One region of the Bacillus smithii genome, then DNA from elsewhere that is predicted to be linked to it. Evidence: a T-box and tRNA genes for the amino acid it is inferred to sense, from the RefSeq annotation. Region 1 holds a T-box; the other regions hold tRNA genes.
What was found. The T-box of region 1 lies ahead of pheS (phenylalanine--tRNA ligase subunit alpha). A T-box ahead of a tRNA ligase gene usually reads a tRNA of that ligase, here a tRNA-Phe.
Positions count from the first base shown of each region.

Region 1 (6,029 bases):
ACAGTGAAACGGAGTCTCCGGAAAATATCGACAACATCTTGACTCGAAAGATTGGTGCCCAAAACGCGGTTGATTTTGGAAAGCGATATCGTTATTTTTTTCGGTTCTGCCTCTAAATCTCCGGCGACAACCGTTTCTCGCAGCACTTCCGCACCAGCATATTTTTCCAGAAGTTCAACAGCTCTTTCCGCCGCAGCTTTGACCCTGTTTGGATCGACACCTTTTTCGTAGCGGGCGCTCGCTTCACTGCGCAAGCTGTGATCCTTAGATGCCTTTCGAATGGTTGTTCCGTTGAAGTAAGCAGATTCGATTAAGACGGTTGTCGTATCCTGCTGAACTTCGGAATTCGCTCCCCCCATCACTCCAGCCAATGCTACGGGTTTGGAACCGTTCGTGATCACGAGATGTTCCGGCGTCAAAGTACGTTTTACATCATCTAATGTCACGATTTCTTCTCCATCATAAGCGCATCTTACCAGAATTTCTTTAGAACCAAGGCGATCGTAGTCAAACGCATGGAGAGGCTGTCCGTATTCCAGCATGATATAGTTCGTAATATCTACCACATTGTTGTGTGGACGAATACCAGCTGCCATAAGCCTTGCCTGCATCCATAACGGAGAAGGGCCTATTTTTACGTTTTTAACCACTTTGGCGACATAGAACGGATTATCTTCTTTTGCTTCCACTGTCACTTTTATGTAATCACTGGCTTTTTCTGTACTTTCATGGTAAACGGGATGAGGCAGTTTCACATCACGATCCAAAATGGCCGCCACTTCGTAAGCGACACCGAGCATGCTTAAGCAGTCGGAGCGGTTCGGCGTTAATCCTAGTTCGATGATACAATCGTCCAAGTTCAACGCTGTGATCGCATCCGCCCCCACTTCAGCATCATCCGGAAACACAAAGATCCCTTCGGCAAATTCTTTTGGCACCAATTTTCCTTCAATACCGAGTTCTTGTAGAGAACAAATCATGCCGTTCGATTCTTCGCCGCGCAGTTTGGCCTTTTTAATTTTTATGCCTCCCGGAAGGCGAGCACCTGGTTTGGCTACTGCCACTTTTTGGCCTGCAGCTACATTCGGTGCACCGCAAATAATTTGAACCGGTTCTCCTTCACCGATATCTACCAAACATTTGTTCAATTTGTCGGCAGCCGGGTGTTTTTCGCATTTTAATACATGGCCGATCACTACATTTTTAATATGTTCTCCCGGTATTTCCACGCTTTCTACCTCAATGCCGGATCGGGTTATTTTTTCCGCCAGATCCTTCGCGGAAATTCCCGAAAGATCCACGTAATCTTGAAGCCATTTCAGTGAAACCAACATATTCAGAATACCTCCTTTTCTCAATGAACCATGTTGCCTTTTTACAGGCAATCGTTATCCGTTTATGTACAAGTGCTTTTAAAGCAACAGCACCTTGCGTTAAGATTCGTGGATGGAAAATTGTTTTAAAAAGCGAATATCGTTCGTATAGAAATGACGAATATCATCTATTCCGTATTTAAGCATAGCAATTCTTTCCGGACCCATTCCGAAAGCAAAGCCCGTATATTTTTTCGAATCGAAACCGGCCATTTCCAACACATTCGGGTGAACCATACCGGCTCCTAATATTTCAATCCATCCAGTGCCTTTACATACGCTGCATCCTTTGCCATGGCAAATTTTACAGGAAATATCCATTTCCACCGAAGGTTCGGTAAACGGGAAAAAGCTCGGACGCAAACGAATTTCCCGATCCTCGCCGAAAAACCGTTTAGCAAACACTTCAAGCGTTCCTTTTAAATCACTCATGCGTATGTTTTCATCGACCACAAGACCTTCAATTTGAGTAAATTGATGAGAATGAGTCGCATCGTCGTTATCGCGGCGGTAAACTTTTCCTGGACAAATAATTTTAACCGGGCCTTTTCCTTTGTGTTTTTCCATTGTCCGTGCTTGAATAGGGGAAGTATGCGTGCGAAGCAAAATTTCCTCCGTTATATAAAACGAATCCTGCATATCGCGGGCTGGGTGATCCTTCGGCAAATTAAGCGCTTCAAAGTTATAGTAGTCTGTTTCCACTTCTTGTCCTTCCGCTACTTGATACCCCATGCTGATAAACAAATCTTCTATTTCTTCTATTATTTTGGTCAATGGATGGGCATTGCCGTTTTTGACAGGACGTCCCGGCAATGTAACATCGATCGCTTCTTCTTTTAATTGCTTTTCTATGGCCGCTTCTTCCAGCTGTTTTTGCTTTTTCTCGATTTGCTCGGCAATTTCAGCCCTCACTTGGTTGGCCAAAGCCCCGATTTTTGGACGTTCTTCTGCAGACAGCTTCCCCATTCCACGCAAAACCTCTGTAATGGGGCCTTTTTTACCTAAATAGCTGACACGAATGTCATTTAATTCTTTTAAGTCTTGAGCACTTGCCACTTTTGACAACGCTTCTTGAGCCAATTCTTTTAACTTCTGCTCCACTGTCATGCTCCTCCTTTTACATTATTTTTCCAAACGAAAACCTCGCCCCAAAGGAAAGGGACGAGGTTGGATCGCGGTACCACCCTTTTTAGCATGCCGAACCGTTCGCGGCATACTCTCTTCATACAAATAACGGCTATTGAACCGGGGCGTCTTTACATTTCCTCGGAAATGGTCCAAACGCCGACTCGAGAGGTGAACTTCGTTTGCTCTTCACATAAAAATGCTTTCAGTCACGGCATTTTCTCCCTGAATGGAAGGAAGCAAACTACTTTTCTCTGTCATTGTCTTTAACCCTATTTAAATTTGATTGGTTTCTTCTGAATGAAGTCCTTTAAAAGGATTCGTCTCTCAAAAAAGCGTTATTTTCTCTCCGCCCATTTAGGCTAAGTTCGTATTATAGGTATCATTATAGCAATTTCATTGGCAATTTCAAACCCCTTTTGTCGAATCCAGAAAGTGATACAGCAAAATGCCGGCTGCAACTGCTACGTTTAGCGATTCACTTTTCCCGTAAATCGGTACATATACATTGTGATCGGTTAATGATAATAACTCTTGCGAAACGCCGCTGCCTTCGTTGCCGACCAATACAGCAAATCCTTTAGAAGGCTGGATATCCCGATAATTTTCTGCATTTTGCAAAGTCGTCCCATAAACAGATACACCCTTTTTTTGAATCAAGCTGATCGCTTCTTCTAAAGGTGACTGTACGATGTCGACATGAAAATGGCTTCCTTGGGCAGCTCTTAATACCTTCGGATTATAGGGATCGGCGCTTCCTTTTCCTAGTACGACCGCATCGATTCCCGCTGCGTCCGCTGTCCGTATCATCGTCCCGATATTTCCGGGATCTTGAACACGGTCAATCAGCAAAAAGGTCGTACCTTGTTCAAGAGCGTTTTTTGAATCCCGTTTTTTGCAAACGGCAAAAATCCCTTGCGTCGTTTCCGTCTCAGCCAGAGATTTCGCCACTTCTGCTGTCACAATCGTGATCGGAATACCGTCCATATTCCATTTTGCAGGCAAAACAATGTTTTCCTCCATAATGATTTCTTCTATCTCATTTTTATAGGAAAGTGCCTCTTCAACTAAATGGAATCCTTCCATCATATATCGCCCGGTTTTATCTCGTTCTTTTCTCGTCGCCAGCTTCCTCCACTGCTTGACTTGTGGATTTTTAACGGATTGGATCACTTTCACTTTTTTCTCACCTTTCGACCATAGAATTCAATTACATCATTATAGCATAATGTCCGCGACGCCGCGCATTGATCCACGATCAGCTAGATATGATTTTTGCCAATCAACCGCTTTGAAAAGAGAGGACTCCCTTCTTTTCCTATAATCAAATGAAAAGGAACTTACCTTTCAAATGGGCTTTTGGCAGAATGATTTATTTTTCTTACATAGCCTAAGCAATGAAGGGGAAAATAGACATGAAAGTATGTGAAAGGAGAGGAAATGCATGAATTTGGATTTGCGAAAGGCCATCCTTCATAATGTTTCCGGCAATACGCCTGATCAGTTGGAAGATACCATCGTGGATGCCATTCAAAGCGGAGAGGAAAAAATGCTCCCCGGACTCGGTGTACTATTTGAAGTCATTTGGAAAAACGCCAGTGAAAAAGAAAAGCAGATGATGCTCGATACTTTATCCGCGGGACTGAAATAAAACAAAGCAAAAAAACTTTACGGGATTTTCCTTATGGCTCATGATCGCCAATCATTCCCAGGGATCCATCTCACTATATTACTCGCTCATTTTCATTGGAACTTAAACATTCTTCTTTTGTGTTCATGCTTGGCTTCCAATTGAATCTGAATCGTCTTATCCTTTCATCGCTTATTTCATGATGAAAGCAGCCACCTTTCTAGCAGAAAGGTGGCTGTTTTGCCACTTATACGATCATTTTCTGTCAAATTGATAAAAAGATTAATCAAATGTGATTTTATTGACAGCCTCGCGGTCGAGACGAAGAATCACTTCTCCAATCAACTTCACAGCATTTTCATAATCATCTCGATGCAGAAGCGCGGCATGGGAATGAATATAACGGGTCGCGATCGTAACCGATAACGTCGGTACTCCTTGTCCGGTAAGATGAATCGATCCGGAATCGGTGCCGCCGCCGGCAATGGCATCAAATTGATAAGGGATATTTAATTCATCTGCTACATTGGTGACAAAATCGCGCAATCCTTTATGGGAGACCATGGAAGCATCGTATAAAATGATTTGCGGTCCTTTTCCCATTTTGCTTTGTGCTTCTTTTTCCGAAACGCCCGGAGTGTCTCCGGCAATGCCGACATCAACACCGAAAGCAATATCGGGCTGGATTTTTTGAGCGGCTGTTTTCGCACCGCGCAAACCTACTTCTTCTTGTACCGTACCTACTCCATACACGATATTTTCATGTTTTTTATCTTTTAAATATTTTAGCACTCCTATGGCAATGGCAAGGCCGATGCGATTATCCCAAGCTTTGGCAAGAAGCATTTTTTCATTGTTCATCACGGTGAATTCAAAATAAGGAACCACCATATCTCCGGGGCGAACCCCCCACTCCATTGCTTCTTCGCGGCTTGAGGCGCCAATATCAATAAACATGTCTTTGATTTCGACCGGTTTTTTCCTCGCTTCCGGCGATAAAATATGCGGCGGTTTGGACCCGATAATGCCGGTAATGTCGCCTTTATTTGTCACTACCGTCACCCGTTGGGCAAGCATGACTTGGGACCACCAGCCACCGACTGTTTGAAAGCGCAAAAAACCTTTCTCGTCAATTTGCGTCACCATAAAACCGACTTCATCTAAGTGGCCCGCAACCATAATTTTAGGGCCTTTCTCGTTTCCCACTTTTTTCGCAATTAAGCTTCCAAGATGATCAGTGGTAATTTCATCCGATAATGGCTCTATGTATTTTCTCATGACTTCGCGTACTTCCCGTTCATTTCCCGGGATCCCTTTCGCGTCAGTCAGCTCTTTTAGCATAATTAACGTTTCATCCAATTTCGGCATGAGACGCCCTCCTTTTTCATAAGCTTTATTCTTTAAGTTATATAGAAAAATGGAAAACAATACAAAACTTTTACCTAATATCCTTCGCGCTGCCTTTTATAATTTACTTCATTTTTCTCAATGTATGCACGTTCTATATCTTCTGTTGAAAAGCCTAACATGTTTGCCAACAGAACGTATTCCTCCCACGCTTTTTCATAAGAAGACAATGTTTTTTCCTTTTTCAGATGATGGAAAGCTTCGTAAACTGCCAGAAATTGGTCCGTTAAATCATTGGAAGTAGAAGTGGGATCCTTGATTTGTGTAAAAGAATCAAACTTGAGCTCCAAGCCGATCGATAGCAGAAAATGAATCCCGTCTACATATTCTTCTAAAATGATCTCTTTTTCACTCGGCCCTTTTTTGCTCCAAAATTTAAAACATCTCGTCTCATTTGCAAGCTCTCCCAATTCGACTAAAAGGGCAAGCAGTTTGTGGCTGAGCAAGTTTTCATTCGCGACATGATTTTCTTGTTCAATGTATTCGTCCAGAGC
Region 1 is NZ_CP012024.1:2,466,663-2,472,691, forward strand. Features, by position in the region: gene pheT (phenylalanine--tRNA ligase subunit beta) at 1-1,334, opposite strand, end outside; gene pheS (phenylalanine--tRNA ligase subunit alpha) at 1,434-2,474, opposite strand; T-box leader at 2,528-2,768, opposite strand; gene BSM4216_RS11560 (TrmH family RNA methyltransferase) at 2,907-3,677, opposite strand; gene sspI (small acid-soluble spore protein SspI) at 3,943-4,149, shown strand; gene BSM4216_RS11570 (M42 family metallopeptidase) at 4,411-5,496, opposite strand; gene BSM4216_RS11575 (dUTP diphosphatase) at 5,571-6,029, opposite strand, start outside.

Region 2 (6,029 bases), 1.6 Mb from region 1:
AAGAAAAGCCTCTAGCGAGGAAAAAGGTGCCCGTACCGCAAACCGACACAGGTAGGCGAGGAGAGAATCCTAAGGTGTGCGAGAGAACTCTCGTTAAGGAACTCGGCAAAATGACCCCGTAACTTCGGGAGAAGGGGTGCTTTTTGGGGTGCATAGCCCCGAGAAGCCGCAGTGAATAGGCCCAGGCGACTGTTTAGCAAAAACACAGGTCTCTGCGAAGCCGTAAGGCGAAGTATAGGGGCTGACGCCTGCCCGGTGCTGGAAGGTTAAGGGGAGCGCTTAAAGCTTTGCTTGAAGGTGCGAACCGAAGCCCCAGTAAACGGCGGCCGTAACTATAACGGTCCTAAGGTAGCGAAATTCCTTGTCAGGTAAGTTCTGACCCGCACGAAAGGCGTAACGATCTGGGCACTGTCTCAACGAGAGACTCGGTGAAATTATAGTACCTGTGAAGATGCAGGTTACCCGCGACAGGACGGAAAGACCCCGTGGAGCTTTACTGCAGCCTGATATTGAATTTTGGTACAGCTTGTACAGGATAGGTAGGAGCCTTGGAAACCGGAGCGCCAGCTTCGGTGGAGGCGCCGGTGGGATACTACCCTGGCTGTACTGAAATTCTAACCCGCACCCCTGATCGGGGTGGGAGACAGTGTCAGGTGGGCAGTTTGACTGGGGCGGTCGCCTCCTAAAAGGTAACGGAGGCGCCCAAAGGTTCCCTCAGAATGGTTGGAAATCATTCGCAGAGTGCAAAGGCAGAAGGGAGCTTGACTGCGAGACCTACAAGTCGAGCAGGGACGAAAGTCGGGCTTAGTGATCCGGTGGTTCCGTATGGAAGGGCCATCGCTCAACGGATAAAAGCTACCCCGGGGATAACAGGCTTATCTCCCCCAAGAGTCCACATCGACGGGGAGGTTTGGCACCTCGATGTCGGCTCATCGCATCCTGGGGCTGTAGTCGGTCCCAAGGGTTGGGCTGTTCGCCCATTAAAGCGGTACGCGAGCTGGGTTCAGAACGTCGTGAGACAGTTCGGTCCCTATCCGTCGCGGGCGCAGGAAATTTGAGAGGAGCTGTCCTTAGTACGAGAGGACCGGGATGGACGCACCGCTGGTGTACCAGTTGTCTCGCCAGAGGCATCGCTGGGTAGCTATGTGCGGAAGGGATAAGTGCTGAAAGCATCTAAGCATGAAGCCCCCCTCAAGATGAGATTTCCCATTTCTTCGGAAAGTAAGATCCCTGAAAGATGATCAGGTAGATAGGTCCGAGGTGGAAGCGTGGTGACACGTGGAGCTGACGGATACTAATCGATCGAGGACTTAACCAAAAGAAAGCGCGAAATCGGTGAAACTGCTTCTTCTATCTAGTTTTGAAGGAAGATATCTTGATAACGCTTTATAAAAAGACCTATAAATTCTTTAAAATTCCTATTGAAATTTAAAGAACAATCGTTCCGACAATACATGGTGACCGTCTGGTGGCGATGGCGAAGAGGTCACACCCGTTCCCATCCCGAACACGGAAGTTAAGCTCTTCAGCGCCGATGGTAGTGAGGGGATTCCCCTTGCGAGAGTAGGACGCTGCCAGGCGATATTATTCCGCAGTAGCTCAGTGGTAGAGCAATCGGCTGTTAACCGATCGGTCGTAGGTTCGAATCCTACCTGCGGAGCCATATGGAGAGCTGTCCGAGTGGTCGAAGGAGCACGATTGGAAATCGTGTAGACGGTTAACGCTGTCTCAAGGGTTCGAATCCCTTGCTCTCCGCCATTATAAGTTGGCCCGTTGGTCAAGTGGTTAAGACACCGCCCTTTCACGGCGGTAACACGGGTTCGAATCCCGTACGGGTCATCCTCAATGGAGGTTTAGCTCAGCTGGGAGAGCACTTGCCTTACAAGCAAGGGGTCGGCGGTTCGATCCCGTCAACCTCCACCATCTATATCGTCGCGGGGTGGAGCAGTCTGGTAGCTCGTCGGGCTCATAACCCGAAGGTCGCAGGTTCAAATCCTGCCCCCGCAATTGAATGACATAGTATTTCTTTCATACATAATCAACGTGTCAGCATATCTTAAAACAATGGTCCCGTAGTGTAGCGGTTATCACGCCTGCCTGTCACGCAGGAGATCGCGGGTTCGATTCCCGTCGGGACCGCCATGAAATCATCGGCTCGGTAGCTCAGTCGGTAGAGCAAAGGACTGAAAATCCTTGTGTCGGCGGTTCGATTCCGTCCCGAGCCACCATGTTGCCGGCTTAGCTCAATTGGTAGAGCAACTGACTTGTAATCAGTAGGTTGTGGGTTCAAGTCCTACAGCCGGCATCAGTGGAGGGGTAGCGAAGTGGCTAAACGCGGCGGACTGTAAATCCGCTCCCTCAGGGTTCGGCGGTTCGAATCCGTCCCCCTCCACCATTCATAGGGGCATAGTTTAACGGTAGAACAGAGGTCTCCAAAACCTCCGGTGTGGGTTCGATTCCTACTGCCCCTGCCATATTATAATGGCGGCTATGGCGAAGTGGTTAACGCATCGGATTGTGGCTCCGACATTCGTGGGTTCGATTCCCACTAGTCGCCCCATATTAAAAGGAATCATTGGGCTATAGCCAAGCGGTAAGGCAACGGACTTTGACTCCGTCATGCGCTGGTTCGAATCCAGCTAGCCCAGTACGCGGAAGTAGTTCAGTGGTAGAACACCACCTTGCCAAGGTGGGGGTCGCGGGTTCGAGTCCCGTCTTCCGCTCCAATGAAGGCGGCATAGCCAAGTGGTAAGGCAGAGGTCTGCAAAACCTTTATCACCGGTTCGAATCCGGTTGCCGCCTCCATATAATAAGCCGATGTGGCGGAATTGGCAGACGCGCACGACTCAAAATCGTGTTCCCTTGTGGAGTGTGGGTTCGACTCCCACCATCGGCATCGAATATAGAGATAAGGGGTTCCACATAGTGGAACCCCTTGTTTTTATATTTGGCTCTATGTCAATTGTTGGAATACACTTATCGAAGTGCCCCCTTTTTTGTAGTTGACTAGATGAGTGAACATAAAGCTTTATTTCTTAGTCTCTTAAAATTCCGGTTCTATACTAAATGTTGGGGTTGAATCTTTTCAGCCACGAAATGAAATTCCCTAATTTGAACGTTCATTCGATGACAGGTTGGATAAAGGCCTGTTTTTTCTATTATAGAAGGCGGTAAAAATCGCTTTTGTAATCGCATGAAGGTTTATTTCTCCTAAAATATAGATTTTAAGCTCAATTGATAAGGATTTTAAGCTTTTTGGTGAAACGGATATCAGCAAAACATCGGTTCTCGTAATCAAAAAAAAGAGCAAAGAGTCAAAGGCGTATGTATTAAAGGGGGAGGTACTTTTATAGGTTGGAATAAAGCACGAATCTCTTACGGTTCAATTAACTGAATTTACTTTATTTATGGAATTTTTTAAAATATACTTTACTAATCGGAATAATATGATTAAAATAAAAAAACAAAATACCGTAGAATTGACGTTCAATAACTCCTGATGCATCTATGTTCGGGAGCTTTTTATTTTTTATTAAAAAAGGGGTGGAGAAGATGAACATTGATCATATTGAAGCTTTTATGTATGTCGTCCATTTTAACAGCATTCATAAAGCAGCGAACGCTTTGTTTTTATCACAGCCAACGGTTACGGCGCGGATCAAAGCATTGGAACGAGAATTGGATACAGAACTGTTTGAACGGGAGGGTAGAGGCATCAAGCTGACGGAAAAGGGGGAAATGTTTATTCCGTATGCTGAGCAGATTATCCGCACTTTTCAGCAAGGAAAAAAACTATTGAAAAAAAGAGCGGATCAGGAAGAGGTAGTCATTGGGGCCAATATCATTACATCTCAATATTTTATCCCCATTGCACTGCCGCTTTGGAAAAAAGCACATCCGGAACTCCGGTTTAAATTTATTTCAGCGTCTAACGAGGTGCTAGTAGATAAGCTGCTCCAAAAGCAGATTGATGTGGCGTTCATGAAAGAAGTGTCGCATCAAGCATTGCAGCATCAACCGCTTCTTGACAATTCAATACGGCTTGTCGTAAAGCCGGGACATCCTTTTCAGTTTCAGTCAAAGTTATCCGCACAGCAATTGGCTCTTGAACCAATGGTCTTTTTTGAATGCGGAGCGTTCGACTGGAATCGTGTACACAAAATTTTTGAAGTGGCGAACGTGGAACCGCGAATTGAATTTCACGTGGATCATCTTGAAGTGGCAAAATCACTCATTCAAAGCGGCAACGGGTTCGGATTTCTGCCATATTTATGCGTTAAACATGAACTGGAAACAGGCCAGCTGGTGGAAGTCAATGTCGATCATTTGATGATGCTGAAACAGCATATTCATGGAACATATTATGGACCGGAGCCTCCTTTTTTATGGAATGACATTCTTTTGTCGATTGAACAATTTGAAAAGAATGCTGTTTCATCATTCTCTCGAACAAATTGATAAATTTTATTAATGAATCGCTTAAATCTTTCTATCGCTTGAAGTATTGCTTTTTCGCTATTTCCGGTGATAGGATAAATACCAACAAATAAAACAAATTAATCACACCTGTAAACTAAGAATAAAAACAGGAGGAAATTGGATATGAGTTATCAGCTTGGATTGTTAGATCAAAGCCCGATCCTTGAAGGCTCTTCAGCTGTTGACGCCTTGCAGCAAACCGTTCGCCTGGCCCAAAAAGCAGAAGAATGGGGTTACTCGCGCTTCTGGGTGTCAGAGCATCATCATTCGGAACAGGTAGCGGGGTCGTCTCCGGAAGTTTTAATGTCATATTTGCTTGCCAGAACGAAGTCGATTCGCATCGGATCAGGAGGAGTCATGCTTCAACATTATAGTCCTTTTAAAGTTGCGGAAAATTTTCATGTTTTGTCTACTCTTGCTCCCGGAAGAGTCGATCTTGGGATCGGGAAGGCTCCGGGCGGCCTGCCGTTATCGACAAAGGCGTTGCAGTTTGGCACCGTGAATGACGGACAAGATTTTGAAGAAAGATTTCTTTTTTTGAAAAAATTAATTGAAAATTCAGTGGATGAAGATCATCCGCTCGCCGGTATTGAAGCGACACCTATACCGCCGGAAAAACCCAACCTTTTTTTACTCGGGGCCAGTCCCAGAAGCGCTCAGCTGGCAGCTGACCTTCAAATTCCTTTTGTATTCGCCTTGTTTATTAATGGCGACGTAAAGGTGCTGGAAGAATCGGCGCACGTTTATCGCAACGGCTATCCGGACGGACGTTTTCTGCTATCCCTTGCAGCAGTCGCTGCCGATTCGCAAAAAGAGGCCGAAGAACTGGCGAAAGATCAAAAAATGTATAAAGTCCATCTGCAAAGCGGCCGTATTGTCACGGTTTCTACATTGGAACAAGCACATGCTTTCGGCAAACAAGCGGAGCAGTCTTATGAAGTGGAAGAACAAGCGAGCTATATCATTGCCGGAACCTCTGTCTATGTAAAAAAAGTCTTAAATAAATTCCATGCATCCTATCAAGTGGATGAATTTATTTTGCATTCCCCTGTTCAAAAGGTAGAAGAACGGATTCGGTCTTTTCAGCTGTTAAGTCCAAACGGCTCGAATGACGATTATTTAACCGAAGAAGAGGGTGAAACTTATGTCTCATAAAAAACAGATTCAATTGGGGATTATGTTGCACGGCCCGGGAAGTCACATGAACGCCTGGAAAGATCCAAGTGTTCCAAAAGATGCCAGTGTTAACTTTCAGTATTACAAGTCTATTACTCGACAAGCTGAAGAAGCCGGATTTTCTTTTGCTTTTGTTGCTGATGGACTATATATAAATGAAAAATCCATTCCTCATTTCTTGAATCGGTTTGAACCCATCACCATCTTATCTTCTCTCGCGTCAGTAACATCGAGAATAGGGCTGGTCGGTACGATATCAACCACTTACAGTGAGCCATTTACGGTTGCCCGCCAGTTAGCATCGCTGGATAAAATCAGCGGGGGGCGTGCTGGATGGAATGTTGTCACTTCTCCTTTAGAGGGATCTGCAAAGA
Region 2 is NZ_CP012024.1:742,323-748,351, forward strand. Features, by position in the region: rRNA gene BSM4216_RS03445 (23S ribosomal RNA) at 1-1,318, shown strand, start outside; rRNA gene rrf (5S ribosomal RNA) at 1,465-1,580, shown strand; tRNA gene BSM4216_RS03455 (tRNA-Asn) at 1,589-1,663, shown strand; tRNA gene BSM4216_RS03460 (tRNA-Ser) at 1,667-1,758, shown strand; tRNA gene BSM4216_RS03465 (tRNA-Glu) at 1,768-1,839, shown strand; tRNA gene BSM4216_RS03470 (tRNA-Val) at 1,848-1,923, shown strand; tRNA gene BSM4216_RS03475 (tRNA-Met) at 1,934-2,007, shown strand; tRNA gene BSM4216_RS03480 (tRNA-Asp) at 2,067-2,142, shown strand; tRNA gene BSM4216_RS03485 (tRNA-Phe) at 2,153-2,228, shown strand; tRNA gene BSM4216_RS03490 (tRNA-Thr) at 2,233-2,305, shown strand; tRNA gene BSM4216_RS03495 (tRNA-Tyr) at 2,311-2,395, shown strand; tRNA gene BSM4216_RS03500 (tRNA-Trp) at 2,401-2,474, shown strand; tRNA gene BSM4216_RS03505 (tRNA-His) at 2,485-2,560, shown strand; tRNA gene BSM4216_RS03510 (tRNA-Gln) at 2,577-2,648, shown strand; tRNA gene BSM4216_RS03515 (tRNA-Gly) at 2,652-2,726, shown strand; tRNA gene BSM4216_RS03520 (tRNA-Cys) at 2,732-2,805, shown strand; tRNA gene BSM4216_RS03525 (tRNA-Leu) at 2,814-2,896, shown strand; gene BSM4216_RS03530 (LysR family transcriptional regulator) at 3,553-4,458, shown strand; gene BSM4216_RS03535 (LLM class flavin-dependent oxidoreductase) at 4,603-5,634, shown strand; gene BSM4216_RS03540 (LLM class flavin-dependent oxidoreductase) at 5,624-6,029, shown strand, end outside.
Region 2: it has a tRNA-Phe gene. The T-box ahead of pheS (phenylalanine--tRNA ligase subunit alpha) is inferred to sense a tRNA for this amino acid. The anticodon was not compared.

Region 3 (6,029 bases), 170 kb from region 1:
GGTCGCAGACCCGAAACCAGGTGATCTACCCATGTCCAGGGTGAAGGTGAGGTAACACTTACTGGAGGCCCGAACCCACGCACGTTGAAAAGTGCGGGGATGAGGTGTGGGTAGGGGTGAAATTCCAATCGAACTTGGAGATAGCTGGTTCTCTCCGAAATAGCTTTAGGGCTAGCCTCAAGGAAAGAGTCTTGGAGGTAGAGCACTGTTTGGACTAGGGGCCCTCATCGGGTTACCGAATTCAGACAAACTCCGAATGCCAGCGACTTATCCTTGGGAGTCAGACTGCGAGTGATAAGATCCGTGGTCAAAAGGGAAACAGCCCAGACCGCCAGCTAAGGTCCCAAAGTATACGTTAAGTGGAAAAGGATGTGGAATTGCTTAGACAACCAGGATGTTGGCTTAGAAGCAGCCACCATTTAAAGAGTGCGTAATAGCTCACTGGTCGAGTGATTCTGCGCCGAAAATGTACCGGGGCTAAACGTATCACCGAAGCTGCGGGTGGACACCTTCGGGTGTCCGCGGTAGGAGAGCGTTCTAAGGGCAGAGAAGCCAGACCGGAAGGACTGGTGGAGCGCTTAGAAGTGAGAATGCCGGTATGAGTAGCGAAAGAAGGGTGAGAATCCCTTCCACCGAATGCCTAAGGTTTCCTGAGGAAGGCTCGTCCTCTCAGGGTTAGTCGGGACCTAAGCCGAGGCCGACAGGCGTAGGCGATGGACAACAGGTTGATATTCCTGTACCACCTCTTTTCCGTTTGAGCGATGGGGGGACGCAGGAGGATAGGGTAAGCGCACTGCTGGATGTGCGTCCAAGCAGTAAGAGGGGCAGCGAGGCAAATCCCGTTGCCACTAACCTCAAGCTGTGACGGCGAGGGAAATATAGTACCGAAGTTCCTGATTCCACACTGCCAAGAAAAGCCTCTAGCGAGGAAAAAGGTGCCCGTACCGCAAACCGACACAGGTAGGCGAGGAGAGAATCCTAAGGTGTGCGAGAGAACTCTCGTTAAGGAACTCGGCAAAATGACCCCGTAACTTCGGGAGAAGGGGTGCTTTTTGGGGTGCATAGCCCCGAGAAGCCGCAGTGAATAGGCCCAGGCGACTGTTTAGCAAAAACACAGGTCTCTGCGAAGCCGTAAGGCGAAGTATAGGGGCTGACGCCTGCCCGGTGCTGGAAGGTTAAGGGGAGCGCTTAAAGCTTTGCTTGAAGGTGCGAACCGAAGCCCCAGTAAACGGCGGCCGTAACTATAACGGTCCTAAGGTAGCGAAATTCCTTGTCAGGTAAGTTCTGACCCGCACGAAAGGCGTAACGATCTGGGCACTGTCTCAACGAGAGACTCGGTGAAATTATAGTACCTGTGAAGATGCAGGTTACCCGCGACAGGACGGAAAGACCCCGTGGAGCTTTACTGCAGCCTGATATTGAATTTTGGTACAGCTTGTACAGGATAGGTAGGAGCCTTGGAAACCGGAGCGCCAGCTTCGGTGGAGGCGCCGGTGGGATACTACCCTGGCTGTACTGAAATTCTAACCCGCACCCCTGATCGGGGTGGGAGACAGTGTCAGGTGGGCAGTTTGACTGGGGCGGTCGCCTCCTAAAAGGTAACGGAGGCGCCCAAAGGTTCCCTCAGAATGGTTGGAAATCATTCGCAGAGTGCAAAGGCAGAAGGGAGCTTGACTGCGAGACCTACAAGTCGAGCAGGGACGAAAGTCGGGCTTAGTGATCCGGTGGTTCCGTATGGAAGGGCCATCGCTCAACGGATAAAAGCTACCCCGGGGATAACAGGCTTATCTCCCCCAAGAGTCCACATCGACGGGGAGGTTTGGCACCTCGATGTCGGCTCATCGCATCCTGGGGCTGTAGTCGGTCCCAAGGGTTGGGCTGTTCGCCCATTAAAGCGGTACGCGAGCTGGGTTCAGAACGTCGTGAGACAGTTCGGTCCCTATCCGTCGCGGGCGCAGGAAATTTGAGAGGAGCTGTCCTTAGTACGAGAGGACCGGGATGGACGCACCGCTGGTGTACCAGTTGTCTCGCCAGAGGCATCGCTGGGTAGCTATGTGCGGAAGGGATAAGTGCTGAAAGCATCTAAGCATGAAGCCCCCCTCAAGATGAGATTTCCCATTTCTTCGGAAAGTAAGATCCCTGAAAGATGATCAGGTAGATAGGTCCGAGGTGGAAGCGTGGTGACACGTGGAGCTGACGGATACTAATCGATCGAGGACTTAACCAAAAGAAAGCGCGAAATCGGTGAAACTGCTTCTTCTATCTAGTTTTGAAGGAACAATCGTTCCGACAACTACATACCGTCTGGTGGCGATGGCGAAGAGGTCACACCCGTTCCCATCCCGAACACGGAAGTTAAGCTCTTCAGCGCCGATGGTAGTGAGGGGATTCCCCTTGCGAGAGTAGGACGCTGCCAGGCGATGATGGAGGTTTAGCTCAGCTGGGAGAGCACTTGCCTTACAAGCAAGGGGTCGGCGGTTCGATCCCGTCAACCTCCACCATACATAACGAGCCGGCTTAGCTCAATTGGTAGAGCAACTGACTTGTAATCAGTAGGTTGTGGGTTCAAGTCCTACAGCCGGCACCATTTTGATTTGGATCGCTAGATCAATCGGAAAATAATAATATTTGAGAAACGTGTCGGGTTTACCACCCAATCAGATGATCCAGATTCCTAAATACAGCAATTGACCATTCAAATTTGTTATGAGCCATTAGCTCAGTCGGTAGAGCATCTGACTTTTAATCAGAGGGTCGGAGGTTCGAATCCTCCATGGCTCACTTTATGCGGGTGTGGCGGAATTGGCAGACGCACCAGAATCAGGGTCTGGCGCCGCAAGGCGTGGGGGTTCGAGTCCCTTCACCCGCACATGTAAATGCGGAAGTAGTTCAGTGGTAGAACACCACCTTGCCAAGGTGGGGGTCGCGGGTTCGAGTCCCGTCTTCCGCTCCATTATCATGCCGGGGTGGCGGAATTGGCAGACGCACAGGACTTAAAATCCTGCGGTGGGTGACCACCGTGCCGGTTCGAGTCCGGCCCTCGGCATTCATTTGCGCCCATAGCTCAATTGGATAGAGCGTCTGACTACGGATCAGAAGGTTAGGGGTTCGACTCCTCTTGGGCGCGCCATACGGGAAGTAGCTCAGCTTGGTAGAGCACATGGTTTGGGACCATGGGGTCGCAGGTTCGAATCCTGTCTTCCCGATTGAAATAAAAGTAATGGGGCCTTAGCTCAGCTGGGAGAGCGCCTGCTTTGCACGCAGGAGGTCAGCGGTTCGATCCCGCTAGGCTCCACCAATTACAAGTTTATATGACATATGGCGGTGTAGCTCAGCTGGCTAGAGCGTACGGTTCATACCCGTGAGGTCGGGGGTTCGATCCCCTCCACCGCCATTTAAAGGACCTTTAGCTCAGCTGGTTAGAGCAGACGGCTCATAACCGTCCGGTCGTAGGTTCGAGTCCTACAAGGTCCACCATTCATTCGTGGAGGAGTACCCAAGTCTGGCTGAAGGGATCGGTCTTGAAAACCGACAGGCGGGTTACACCGCGCGGGGGTTCGAATCCCTCCTCCTCCGCCATTCTGAATGATGATTATCGTCGCGGGGTGGAGCAGTTCGGTAGCTCGTCGGGCTCATAACCCGAAGGTCGCAGGTTCAAATCCTGCCCCCGCAATTGCTTTTCCTTCTTAGAATTTAAATATTTTGGCTCGGTAGCTCAGTCGGTAGAGCAAAGGACTGAAAATCCTTGTGTCGGCGGTTCGATTCCGTCCCGAGCCACCATTTTTGCCCATTGATTCTCATGTAATGTTTATGGCGGCTATGGCGAAGTGGTTAACGCATCGGATTGTGGCTCCGACATTCGTGGGTTCGATTCCCACTAGTCGCCCCATTGCAGTGTTCGCGGGTGTAGTTTAGTGGTAAAACCTCAGCCTTCCAAGCTGATGTCGTGGGTTCGATTCCCATCACCCGCTCCAATTCGTTCAGCATGGGCCTGTAGCTCAGCTGGTTAGAGCGCACGCCTGATAAGCGTGAGGTCGATGGTTCAAGTCCATTCAGGCCCATTTTGTTCCGCAGTAGCTCAGTGGTAGAGCAATCGGCTGTTAACCGATCGGTCGTAGGTTCGAATCCTACCTGCGGAGTCATTTTTGTATAAGGAGAAGTACTCAAGTGGCTGAAGAGGACGGTTTGCTAAACCGTTAGGTCGCAAATATGCGGCGCGCGGGTTCGAATCCCGCCTTCTCCACCATTTATATGAATATGGCCCGTTGGTCAAGTGGTTAAGACACCGCCCTTTCACGGCGGTAACACGGGTTCGAATCCCGTACGGGTCACTCTGAAAAATCGGCAGCATGTTGCCGATTTTTTTGTCTTATCTCCTATTCGTTTTTAGCCGCAGTGTTAAAGCCACTGCGGTTTTTTTATGTTCATATGAGTTTGAACCTCCATATATCTGTTAAGCACATAAATGCTCCCATATGGAAGATATAAAGACTATAAGATGTACTGTTAAAATGAAGTCTTTCCCTCTTTGACGCCTGTATCATTAGAAGCCCTTACATGCTAGACAACATTTTCCCGTGGTGAAATGGTTTGGATTTTGTCAGAAAACAGTGAAAAGTTATAAAAGGAGTTCTCTCTCTAACAGCAGAATTTAATCATGACACTAATTGGAGGAGGGGATACTTTTATGTCTGCATCTGCCCCTACGGATATGGATCATTATTTATTTCATGAAGGAAAACATTTTCATTGTTACGGTCTTTTTGGTGCACACATCCGAAAACGCCATGGTAAGGAAACGACAGAATTTTGTATTTGGGCCCCAAATGCAGTGGAAGTAAGGCTGATGGGTACTTTTAATGGATGGAATGGTGAGGGATACCGTTTGGAGCGTACCGGTCCGGATGGTATATGGTTCCTGTCAGTGAACGGAAATTTGGAAGGAGAGCTATATAAATATGAAATAACGACCCGGGACGGAGAACGTTTTTTGAAAACCGATCCATATGCTTTTTATACGGAAAAGCGTCCGAGAACCGCAGGGATTATTTATTCGTTGAACGACTATAAGTGGCATGATGAATCATGGCTGTTGGAAAAAGAAAAAAAGAGATTATATGACGAGCCCATGTTCATATATGAGGTTCACCTTGGAACGTGGCGAAAGAAAGAAAACGGTGATTTTTATTCTTACAAGGAATTAGCGGAAACTTTAATTCCGTATGTAAAAGAACAAGGATTTACTCATATTGAAATAATGCCGATAACCGAGCATCCATTTGATCTATCTTGGGGATATCAAACAACGGGCTACTACGCCGTGACAAGCCGATACGGAACCCCGCATGATTTTATGTATTTTGTAGATTGCTGCCATCAACACGGATTAGGGGTTATTTTAGATTGGGTCCCAGGTCATTTTTGCAAGGACGCTCATGGTCTGTCAAAATTTGACGGGAGTTTTTTATATGAATACGAACATGAATGGGATAGGGAAAATTATGTATGGGGAACAGCTAATTTCGACTTAGCTAAAAAGGAAGTTCACAGTTTTTTAATTTCCAATGCGTTATTTTGGCTAGATATTTATCATATAGATGGTTTTAGGATCGATGCCGTTGCGAACCTTCTCTATTGGCCAAACCGCCATGAAAATCAGTTGAATTCTTTTGGAGTTGAATTTTTGAAAAAGCTGAATGAATCGGTCTTTCAGTATGATGAAAATACGCTGATGATTGCAGAAGATTCTACGGACTTTCCTCTTGTTACTTCTCCTGTTTATTGCGGTGGTCTTGGATTTAATTACAAATGGAATATGGGATGGATGAATGATGTTCTTACCTACATGGAATTAGGATTTGAGGAACGTTCTCATTATCATTCTCTTATTAGTTTTTCTTTGATTTACGCTTTTTCTGAAAATTTCATTTTGCCTTTCTCCCATGATGAAGTTGTGCACGGCAAGAAATCACTGTTGGATAAAATGCCCGGAGACTATTGGCAAAAGTTTGCCCAGCTTCGCCTGTTAA
Region 3 is NZ_CP012024.1:2,634,656-2,640,684, reverse strand. Features, by position in the region: rRNA gene BSM4216_RS12420 (23S ribosomal RNA) at 1-2,227, shown strand, start outside; rRNA gene rrf (5S ribosomal RNA) at 2,304-2,419, shown strand; tRNA gene BSM4216_RS12410 (tRNA-Val) at 2,426-2,501, shown strand; tRNA gene BSM4216_RS12405 (tRNA-Thr) at 2,512-2,587, shown strand; tRNA gene BSM4216_RS12400 (tRNA-Lys) at 2,709-2,781, shown strand; tRNA gene BSM4216_RS12395 (tRNA-Leu) at 2,788-2,869, shown strand; tRNA gene BSM4216_RS12390 (tRNA-Gly) at 2,879-2,953, shown strand; tRNA gene BSM4216_RS12385 (tRNA-Leu) at 2,961-3,046, shown strand; tRNA gene BSM4216_RS12380 (tRNA-Arg) at 3,054-3,130, shown strand; tRNA gene BSM4216_RS12375 (tRNA-Pro) at 3,133-3,206, shown strand; tRNA gene BSM4216_RS12370 (tRNA-Ala) at 3,223-3,298, shown strand; tRNA gene BSM4216_RS12365 (tRNA-Met) at 3,321-3,394, shown strand; tRNA gene BSM4216_RS12360 (tRNA-Ile) at 3,401-3,477, shown strand; tRNA gene BSM4216_RS12355 (tRNA-Ser) at 3,487-3,579, shown strand; tRNA gene BSM4216_RS12350 (tRNA-Met) at 3,600-3,673, shown strand; tRNA gene BSM4216_RS12345 (tRNA-Phe) at 3,705-3,780, shown strand; tRNA gene BSM4216_RS12340 (tRNA-His) at 3,814-3,889, shown strand; tRNA gene BSM4216_RS12335 (tRNA-Gly) at 3,901-3,974, shown strand; tRNA gene BSM4216_RS12330 (tRNA-Ile) at 3,988-4,061, shown strand; tRNA gene BSM4216_RS12325 (tRNA-Asn) at 4,068-4,139, shown strand; tRNA gene BSM4216_RS12320 (tRNA-Ser) at 4,154-4,246, shown strand; tRNA gene BSM4216_RS12315 (tRNA-Glu) at 4,260-4,331, shown strand; gene glgB (1,4-alpha-glucan branching enzyme) at 4,688-6,029, shown strand, end outside.
Region 3: it has a tRNA-Phe gene. The T-box ahead of pheS (phenylalanine--tRNA ligase subunit alpha) is inferred to sense a tRNA for this amino acid. The anticodon was not compared.